One region of the Moritella sp. F3 genome, then DNA from elsewhere that is predicted to be linked to it. Evidence: riboswitches for the same ligand, from Rfam matches in the RefSeq annotation. Region 1 holds a riboswitch; each other region holds the start of a gene.
The links. A riboswitch is a leader RNA that binds a small molecule or an ion and turns the genes downstream of it on or off. The one in region 1 is predicted to bind thiamine pyrophosphate.

Region 1 (3,251 bases):
GGTTCGATTGTTGACTTTAAAGATGGCGCAGCTATCGAGTCTGGTAGCATCCTTGCTAACTGGGACCCGCATACTCACCCAATCATCACAGAGGTGGCTGGTCAAATTAAGTTTGTTGACTTAATTGAAGGTATTACGGTTACTAAGCAAACGGATGATCTAACGGGTCTATCTAGCACGGTAATTCTTGATCCTGCAGCACGTGTTGCTGCTGGTAAAGATATGCGTCCTATGGTTAAACTTGTTGATGCAGCAGGTAATGATTTATTCATTCCTGGTACAGAAGTTATTGCACAATACTTCTTACCTGCAAACGCAATCGTTAACCTAGAAGATGGCGCGTTAGTGACTATTGGTGAAGCGTTAGCACGTATTCCTCAAGAAAGCTCGAAAACACGTGATATTACGGGTGGTCTACCACGCGTAGCGGATCTGTTTGAAGCGCGTCAGCCTAAAGATGCAGCTATCTTAGCGGAAATCTCAGGTACTATTAGTTTCGGTAAAGAAACTAAAGGTAAACGTCGTCTAGTTATCACACCGACTGATGGTGCTGAAGCTTACGAAGAGATGATCCCTAAATGGCGTCACTTGAACGTGTTTGAAGGTGAGAAAGTTGCAATTGGTGAAGTTATCGCCGATGGCCCTGAATCAGCTCACGATATTCTACGTCTACGTGGCATTAGCCATGTTGCGAACTATATCGCAAACGAAGTTCAAGAAGTATACCGTCTGCAAGGCGTTAAGATTAACGATAAGCACATTGAAACTATCGTTCGTCAAATGCTACGTAAAGCTAACGTTGTATCTGCTGGTGACAGTAACTTCCTACAAGGTGAACAAGCTGAAGTTTCACGTCTGAAAATTGCTAACCGTCAGCTAGAAGCTGAAGGCAAGCAACCAGCCGTGTTCCAGCATATCCTTATGGGTATTACTAAAGCGTCTCTTGCAACTGAGTCATTCATCTCTGCTGCATCTTTCCAAGAAACAACACGTGTTCTAACAGACGCTGCTGTACATGGTAAGATTGATGACCTTCGTGGTCTGAAAGAGAACGTTATCGTTGGTCGTCTGATCCCTGCAGGTACAGGTTTCTCTTACCACCAAGAACGCGCTAAAATGCGTGCTGGTAAGGTAGAAGAAGCTATGCCAGAGATCACTACTGATGAAGCTGAACAGAACTTAGCTAACCTATTAAATAACCTTTAATTGATTTGCTGAATGCAATTAAAGTTGTTAGCAAGTGATGACAGACCCACTGATTCACTTGCTGACTATTATTGAATAGTGAAGGCGCCCTTTATAGGGCGCCTTTTTTTTGCTTGTTTTTTAACGCTATACCAGTCTATACTCTGACACATCTTGTCGGAGTGCTTTAGGGCTGAGACCATTTAAATATGGGATCCGTGGAACCTGATCAGGCTAATACCTGCGTAAGGAAACAAGAGTGATTAATACAATAGCGTTAATAATATTGCCAATTTGTACGGGGGATCTGTAACAATTGACATCTTATTTACCGCTGTATTTGGACTTAAACTAATATAGTCTTATCACCACTCTCCATACTCAACGACAAGCAATCATCTTATTTAAAGGAATGAATGCTATGTCTGCTAATAATATAAATACCAACAGCAATACAAATCTAGATAAATCCAAAAAACCTACACGTCGTGAAAACCGTGAAAACGCCCAAGAATTTATTAACAACCTCAGTTGTGAACCCTTTCCAAATTCCGAAAAAATCCATCTCACTGGCAGCCGTGATGATTTAAGAGTCGCGATGCGCAAGATTAATCTTGATGAAACGCTAGTTGCAGGCAGTAAAGATGAACCTGTATATGAATACAACGAATCCATCCCAATCTACGATACTTCAGGTGCCTATACCGATCCTGCGATTGAAATTAACGTGCATCAAGGTTTACCTAAATTAAGGCAAGGCTGGATTGCAGAACGTAACGATATTGAAGAACTCGAAATCGTTACTTCACAGTTTGCTCAGCAACGTCTTGCAGACGATGGTATCGACCATATTCGTTTCGAACATCTACCTAAACCACTTAAAGCGATCGATGGCCAAAACGTTACTCAGATGCATTATGCGCGTAACGGTATCATCACTCCGGAAATGGAATATATCTCGATCCGTGAAAACATGGGGCGCGAGTTGATCCGCAATGAGCTGTTATTAAAGCAACATGCCGGTAATGATTTTGGTGCGAGTATTCCGGATCTTATTACTCCTGAATTTGTTCGAGAAGAAGTCGCCCGTGGTCGTGCGATCATTCCTGCTAACATTAATCACCCTGAATCTGAGCCAATGATCATCGGCCGTAATTTTTTAGTTAAAGTGAATGCCAATATTGGTAATTCGTCAGTGACATCGTCGATTGAAGAGGAAGTGGAGAAGCTCGTATGGGCTACACGCTGGGGTGCTGACACGGTGATGGACTTATCCACAGGCCGTAATATTCATGAAACCCGTGAGTGGATCCTGCGTAATTCACCTGTTCCGATCGGCACAGTTCCGATCTATCAAGCCTTAGAGAAGGTAAATGGGATCGCCGAGGATCTTACTTGGGAAGTCTTCCGTGATACGTTGATCGAACAAGCTGAGCAGGGGGTTGATTACTTCACGATCCATGCTGGGGTATTATTGCGTTATGTGCCGATGACTGCAAAACGTCTTACCGGGATCGTTTCTCGAGGTGGATCGATTATGGCGAAATGGTGTTTAACACACCATAAAGAAAACTTTGCTTATGATCATTTCGAAGAAATTTGTGCGATTTGTAAAGCATACGATGTATCACTGTCGTTAGGTGATGGTATGCGCCCGGGTTCTGCGGCTGATGCCAATGATGAAGCGCAATTTGCTGAATTACAAACGCTCGGAGAGCTGACTAAAGTAGCTTGGCAGCAAGATGTGCAAGTTATTATCGAAGGCCCTGGTCATATCCCAATGCACATGATTAAAGAGAATGTTGAAAAACAACTCGATATTTGTCATGAAGCGCCATTTTATACTTTAGGCCCACTAACGACAGATATCGCCCCAGGTTATGATCACTTTACCTCGGGTATTGGTGCTGCGCAAATCGGTTGGTACGGTTGTGCTATGTTGTGTTACGTAACGCCCAAAGAACATTTAGGCTTACCGAATAAAGAAGATGTTAAGCAAGGCATGATCACCTATAAAATATCTGCTCATGCAGCTGATTTGGCCAAAGGTTTTCCGGGTGCTCAAA
Region 2 (3,251 bases), on a different contig from region 1:
TTGTACCTACAGCGGTAACCGTATTGTGGATGTCTGTATTTGGTGGCGTTGCTATTGATCAAGTAGTAAATAACGTGGGTACTTTAGGCACTGAAGGTCTAAAAGAAGTACCTTTAGCTATGTTCCAAATGTTTGACTCTTTACCTATGGGTGATGTGCTATCAATGCTAGCTGTACTGTTAGTATTAGTATTCTTCATCACTTCTTCGGACTCTGGTTCACTGGTTATCGACAGCATCACTGCTGGTGGTAAAGTTGATGCTCCAGTACCACAACGTGTGTTCTGGGCATTCATCGAAGGTGCAATCGCTGCAGCACTGCTTTGGGTTGGCGGTACGCAAGCAATTGAAGCCTTACAAGCAGGTGCAATCTCAACGGCACTGCCATTCACAGTGATCTTATTGGTTATGTGCGTGAGCTTGATTATGGGTTTAAGAACAGAGCAACATAATCGTAAGTAATTAACGCATTCGATTTTCGACTATGGAAATCTAATCGACGATATTGAAGCATGAAAAAGGCCACGCGTTAATGTAACGCGTGGCCTTTTTGTTAGCCATAAGTCAATCAAGTGATCGACTATCACCATCATATTATTGCGTTAAGCTCACTTCATTAGCTTCAATATTTAGCTCAGCAAGTTTATTAAGTAAGGCCTCAATATTTTTCTTACCTGAACCTTCATTCGCCATTTGTAGGCGCGCGACGCCAGAAAAAGCATCACCGAAAGTGGCTGTATGCGGTGCTTCAACAGCTTCATCAAGAATCACTTTTCCGCTTACAGTATCAGTCAGTGTGTATTTAACCTTGGTTGTAACAGTCATATCAAGACCAAATAATGGCTGTTCAACATCGACAATTCTCGCTGATAGTTGATACTTCCCCTTTTCTGAGAAAAGCCCTTGTTCTAATAGACTTTCTTTAATTGCATCAGAAAAAGCAACATCACTGATCTCTGACGTCCAAGCTGCATTCGTATCTTCACCACCAGTGACTGACGACAAGGCCAAATTGTTTTGAACAACAGCTGGATAAGATTTTTGCTCGCCTTGGTAAACCATATTCTCAACCTGTGCACCCGATGCACAACCCACTAAATATAAGCATGTTGCAATTACCAGTGTTTTTTTAACTAGCTTCATTTCCCATTCCTTTGTTTTTATAATAATCAAGAGTTGTATCTTCCAATATTTTATCAAAACAACAAGTAAACCTAATGTTAAATAAAATATCCCATTGATTTTATTTAACATTATATATTAGGTCAACCATCGCAATATAACTTAATAGGTATTTGTGACATCACAACAAATAGCTTCACCTTCAGAAAAGTTAAATGCGAGTCTTAAAGCCGCTAAAATTAAAATTCTTAAAGCATGACTTAATTGTTTTATTGCGCTTTCAACAAAACTTGTTACTATTGCCGCCTATATAGTCGGGGGGCCTAAAGGCTGAGAGCGCAAATTGCGAGACCCGTTGAACCTGATTCAGTTAACACTGACGTAGGGAACTATCAGTCTTGCTACTCCTGATTTGACCTCCCCGTCTTTCAATCTTTGGCTCGATAAAGTTCCTACGCGTCTGTACTAGGGATATTTATGCTAAAGGCTACAACCAACACATCAACATCTATTTCGTTACCGCTTTCATTAAAGCAAAAATCACTTAAAAATAGCCAATCAACACCAATCGTATTAACGATCGCAGGATCTGATAGTGGCGGCGGTGCAGGCATTCAAGCTGATATCAAAGCAATCTCTGCAACTGGCAGTTATGCATGTTCTGCAATTACCGCGATCACCGCACAGAACACCCTGGGGGTATCCGCGATATTCCCTATCCCACTGGAACATATTAACAATCAACTCGATGCAGTCTTTAGCGATTTAAACGTCGTCGCAGTAAAAGTGGGCATGCTGGCAGACCGCGAGATCATCAAGGTTGTAGCAGCGAAAATTAAACAATATAAACCGAAATTTTTAGTTGTAGATCCAGTCATGGTTGCCACCAGCGGCGATTTACTGTTAAAAGAATCAGCCATCAACACCCTTAAGTCAGAGTTATTACCACTTGCCGACTTGATCACCCCTAATTTACCGGAAGGTGCAGCTTTAACAGGTTCATCGCTGCCGACTTGCGAGGATGATATGGGCGCGATGATCAACGCATTACGCCAACTTAACGTCAATGCAGTACTACTCAAGGGCGGTCATTTAGAGCAAGATGAAAACAGTAACGACCTGCTTATATTCCAAGATCATTTCGAGCTGTTAACCGCAAAACGGGTTAATACCCACAATACCCACGGTACAGGCTGTACCTTATCGTCTGCCATTGCATCTTATTTGGCGCAAGGACACGAATTACTGCAAGCGGTAAAGCTGGGTAAAAAATACATATCCAACGCAATTGCGCATGCAGATGAATTAGACATAGGTAGTGGTCATGGTCCGGTCAATCATTTCTTCGCTGGCCACGCTGATGTCTAGCTCATCACAAGCAGTATTAGCGCCGACAGATAACAAGAACAGTTTAATGGTCAATGACCTTGCTGTGAACATAACCATTGCCAAAGGTTATTTACGCTATCACGACAGTATCGACCCTGTATTAAGCGAGTTTGATATGAGGATACCCGCAAGACAGTGGACATGTATCCTAGGTCGTAGCGGCTGTGGGAAAACCTCGCTGTTGCGTTATCTTGCTGGGCTGTTAGATCAACAGGTGACTTGGTCAGGTGAATGCTTAGTTGGCGCGAATCATCAAGTATTAACTGACTTAAACAATCAAGTTGCTTACATGGCGCAACAGGACTTACTACTACCTTGGTTATCCGTACTCGATAATGTCACGCTAAGTAGTCAGTTTGGCGCAAAGCCATCGAAAGCAAACAAAGATAAAGCGCTCAGTTTACTGGCGAAAGTCGGACTTGCTGACAACGCTAACCATTTTCCACAACAACTGTCTGGCGGTATGCGTCAACGGGTAGCGCTAGCAAGAACGTTAATGCAAGATAAGCCAGTGGTATTAATGGATGAACCATTTTCCGCCTTGGATGCAGTGACCCGCTATCGATTACAAGATCTAGCTTGTGCATTGTTAAAGGATAAGACAGTGGCCTTAATAACGCATGATCCCCAAGAAGCCATTCGCCTCGCCGATCATATCTATATCATGCAAGGCACACCAGCTAGTGCAACACAGTTACAACTACCATCAAGCTCAACACCACGTCTATACGATGCAGAATG
Region 3 (3,251 bases), on a different contig from region 1:
GCCAGCTCACCATTGCTACGATAAAACTTAGTCGCGCCAGGTGTGGTCAATAAGGCATGTGCACCAGATTCGAGTGCTACAGACACACTCAATTGATCACCTCCTACCACACCACCTGGCGGGTGAAGTAAATAGGTATGACAGGTATTTCCTTCGGGGAAAAAAGTTTTCTGAACCATTAAAGGGCCAAGCTGCTGACGTTCAAGTAACCTTGTTTTATCACGCTTAACGCCATACTTTAAGAAAATCTCAGCTCGCCAGCCTTGATGGTTTTGAGGTCGAGAGTAGCTAACTCGCGTAGGTATATTCATTCAGTTTGATGAGCCTATATTTATTGAATTAAAGAATTGAATAATTCAAAATTCATTTCACAACATAATAAAAGCCACGAAGATATCGACTCGCTAAAGAAGATCTTAAAATTAAAAGACGCCAATAAAAGCCGAGGACGAAGTACTCAGACACAGCATATTTAATGATCTTTAATAGAGTCAAAGACAGATATATTTCAGGATTTATTACGTAAATGAATGGAGATAAAAATAGCTTTAAAAATACACGCAAAAAAATAAAAATGCGTCATCGATGACACAAAATAGTTAAATTTTGAAGACGAGTAATGTAATAAAGTTATGTATAAATTCAGATACGAGGATACAAAAACAATCGGGGTGTTTTATTAGCGGAATAACCGACCAAAATAACGCACAATTAAAGAGTGGCTAGTGCACTCAAGTAATCGATTAATTGTTTTCATTTTATATAAATCCTGTAATAAAAAAACGGGGGTAAATATAGCGATAAGTCAAAGAAGAGAAACCTCCTTAAGATACACGGAATATAGCATGACACAAATCCAGCCACTACAAAAACCACACCAACAATTATGATCTATATCAATGAATAATAACTAAAGTGATAACGCATGGTTTTATAATAAAGTAGTTACCAATAAACAGCGTCACGAATACCAATAAAACGATGCATATTCATATTATCTAAAGTAACTCAGCGTCCTGTGGCTCTCCACAACACAGCACATAACTCATGCACTTTATTTTTATAACAATAATCGTCAATCTCACTGGCACTTTAGAGCAAATAAAAATACAATGTGCGCTCACTCATCGGGGTGCTACCAGACTTTTAATAACAGAGTCACAGTGGCTGAGATAACACCCGTATTAACTTGAACCAGATAATGCTGGCATAGGAATGAGATTCGACAGACTGGTTCATATCTGCGTTAAGAAATAATGCACAGATAAGTACGCATTACCGAGTCATAAGTTCTATGCTTCACATTCTAGGAGAACACGTGAAGCACACGATCAAAAAACTAGCACTTTATACGGCCCTACTATTACCTTCACTATCAGTTGCTATTGCAGCCGAAAAACCAGTATTAAATGTCTATACCTACGATTCATTTGCATCTGACTGGGGCCCTGGTCCAAAAGTAAAAACAGCATTTGAAGCGGACTGTAATTGCACCTTGAACTTAGTCGCTTTAGAAGACGGCGTGAGTATTCTTAACCGCGTTAAACTCGAAGGTAAATACACCAAGGCTGACGTACTATTAGGTTTAGACAACAACCTGATGGCTGAAGCGGTAAAAACCAAACTGCTTGCACCACACCAACAAGACACCAGTAAATTATCACTGCCAAACGCTTGGACTAACGAATACTTCATTCCATTTGATTACGGCCACTTTGCTTTTATCTACGACAGTGAAAAGTTGACCAATCCACCAACAAGCCTAGCGGAACTGATCGAACGTAAAGATCTGAGCATCATCTATCAAGATCCACGCACCAGCACACCAGGCCTAGGCTTTATGTTATGGGTTAAAGCAGTTTATGGTGATCAAGCACCACAAGCATGGCAACAGATTGCAGATAAAACAGTGACGATCACGAAAGGCTGGAGCCAAGCTTACGGTATGTTCTTAAAAGGCGAAGCAGACATGGTATTAAGCTATGCTACATCACCCGCTTACCACATGATTGCAGAGAGCGAATTTAAATATAAAGCGGCTGAATTCACTGAAGGTCACTATCAACAAACAGAAGTGGTGGCTCGTTTAAAAGATACGGCAAATCCTGAGTTAGCCGATCAATTCATGGCATTTGTACTTAGCCCTGCTTTTCAAGACGTGATAGCGACAGGCAACTGGATGCTACCAGCAAAACAAGCGGCCGCATTACCAAGCGAGTTTGAAAAACTGATCACTCCAGCTAAAACGATTGAATTCACGCCTGAAGAAGTCGCGCAATCACGTAAATCTTGGGTGAAGGAATGGCGTAACGCTGTTACTCAATAATTCGTCGATAACTAATCAAAATTATGAACGCGAATTCGCATAAATACTGGTGGTGTAGCGCCTTGCTCGCCATCAGCATCATTTTACTCCTAGTAGGCGGTAGTTTTACTGCCCTGCTTAATTTTTCACAAGCCGAGTTAGACTTTAGCAGTGTACTTGCTGACTCCTACACCCAACATGTCATTCGTTTTAGTTTTTACCAGGCAGCCTTATCTACCGGCTTAAGTATTGGTTTGGCGATCCCGCTGGCACGGGCTTTTTCACGCCGAGAATTTGTTGGTAAACAATTAATCATCAAACTATTTAATTTATCGTTAGTATTGCCCATCATCATTGCCATCTTTGGTATTGTCGCCGTGCACGGTAAAAATGGCTGGGTGAACCAAATTTTAGGTTTCTTTAATATTGAAACTGGTCATTATATTTATGGCTTAACTGGTATTCTACTGGCGCATTTATTTTTCAATGTACCGTTAGCCACGCGTATTTTACTGCAAACCCTCGACTCTATTCCCAGTGAATCTTGGCGCTTGGCGAGTCAGCTAAACATGCAATCACGACACATCTTCATTACCTTAGAATGGCCGAAGATAAAGCAGCAATTACCCTCGTTAATTAGCCTTATCTTTATGCTGTGCTTTACCAGTTTCGCGATTGTCATGTCCCTCGGTGGGGGGCCTGATTATGCAACCCTTGAAGTCGCTATCTATCAAGCGCTCAAATTTGAATTTGATATCGAGCAAGCAGTTGCCTTAGCGATAATTCAAGTCGCGATCACTGTCGCCTTAATGCTTTTTAGTGCCATATTTTTAAAATCACAACCTATGTCAGCGCCATCTGGTAATTACTTCCGTCGCCCCGATTGCCATAGCCTCAACAGTAAAGTCTGCGATGGTCTTAGCTTTATCCTCGCGAGTTGTTTATT

Region 2: it holds a riboswitch for thiamine pyrophosphate, as region 1 does, so the genes downstream of both, thiD (bifunctional hydroxymethylpyrimidine kinase/phosphomethylpyrimidine kinase) here and thiC (phosphomethylpyrimidine synthase ThiC) in region 1, are expected to answer to the same signal.
Region 3: it holds a riboswitch for thiamine pyrophosphate, as region 1 does, so the genes downstream of both, thiB (thiamine ABC transporter substrate binding subunit) here and thiC (phosphomethylpyrimidine synthase ThiC) in region 1, are expected to answer to the same signal.

Annotation. Positions count from the first base shown of each region.
Region 1 covers NZ_BLRL01000017.1:32,255-35,505, reverse strand. The annotation lists gene rpoC (DNA-directed RNA polymerase subunit beta') at 1-1,206, shown strand, start outside; TPP riboswitch at 1,354-1,455, shown strand; gene thiC (phosphomethylpyrimidine synthase ThiC) at 1,607-3,251, shown strand, end outside.
Region 2 covers NZ_BLRL01000003.1:313,120-316,370, reverse strand. The annotation lists gene JFU56_RS07675 (BCCT family transporter) at 1-461, shown strand, start outside; gene JFU56_RS07670 (hypothetical protein) at 594-1,142, opposite strand; TPP riboswitch at 1,427-1,526, shown strand; gene thiD (bifunctional hydroxymethylpyrimidine kinase/phosphomethylpyrimidine kinase) at 1,599-2,489, shown strand; gene JFU56_RS07660 (ABC transporter ATP-binding protein) at 2,482-3,251, shown strand, end outside.
Region 3 covers NZ_BLRL01000011.1:89,677-92,927, forward strand. The annotation lists gene JFU56_RS16860 (urease accessory protein UreD) at 1-311, opposite strand, end outside; TPP riboswitch at 1,119-1,232, shown strand; gene thiB (thiamine ABC transporter substrate binding subunit) at 1,319-2,326, shown strand; gene thiP (thiamine/thiamine pyrophosphate ABC transporter permease) at 2,350-3,251, shown strand, end outside.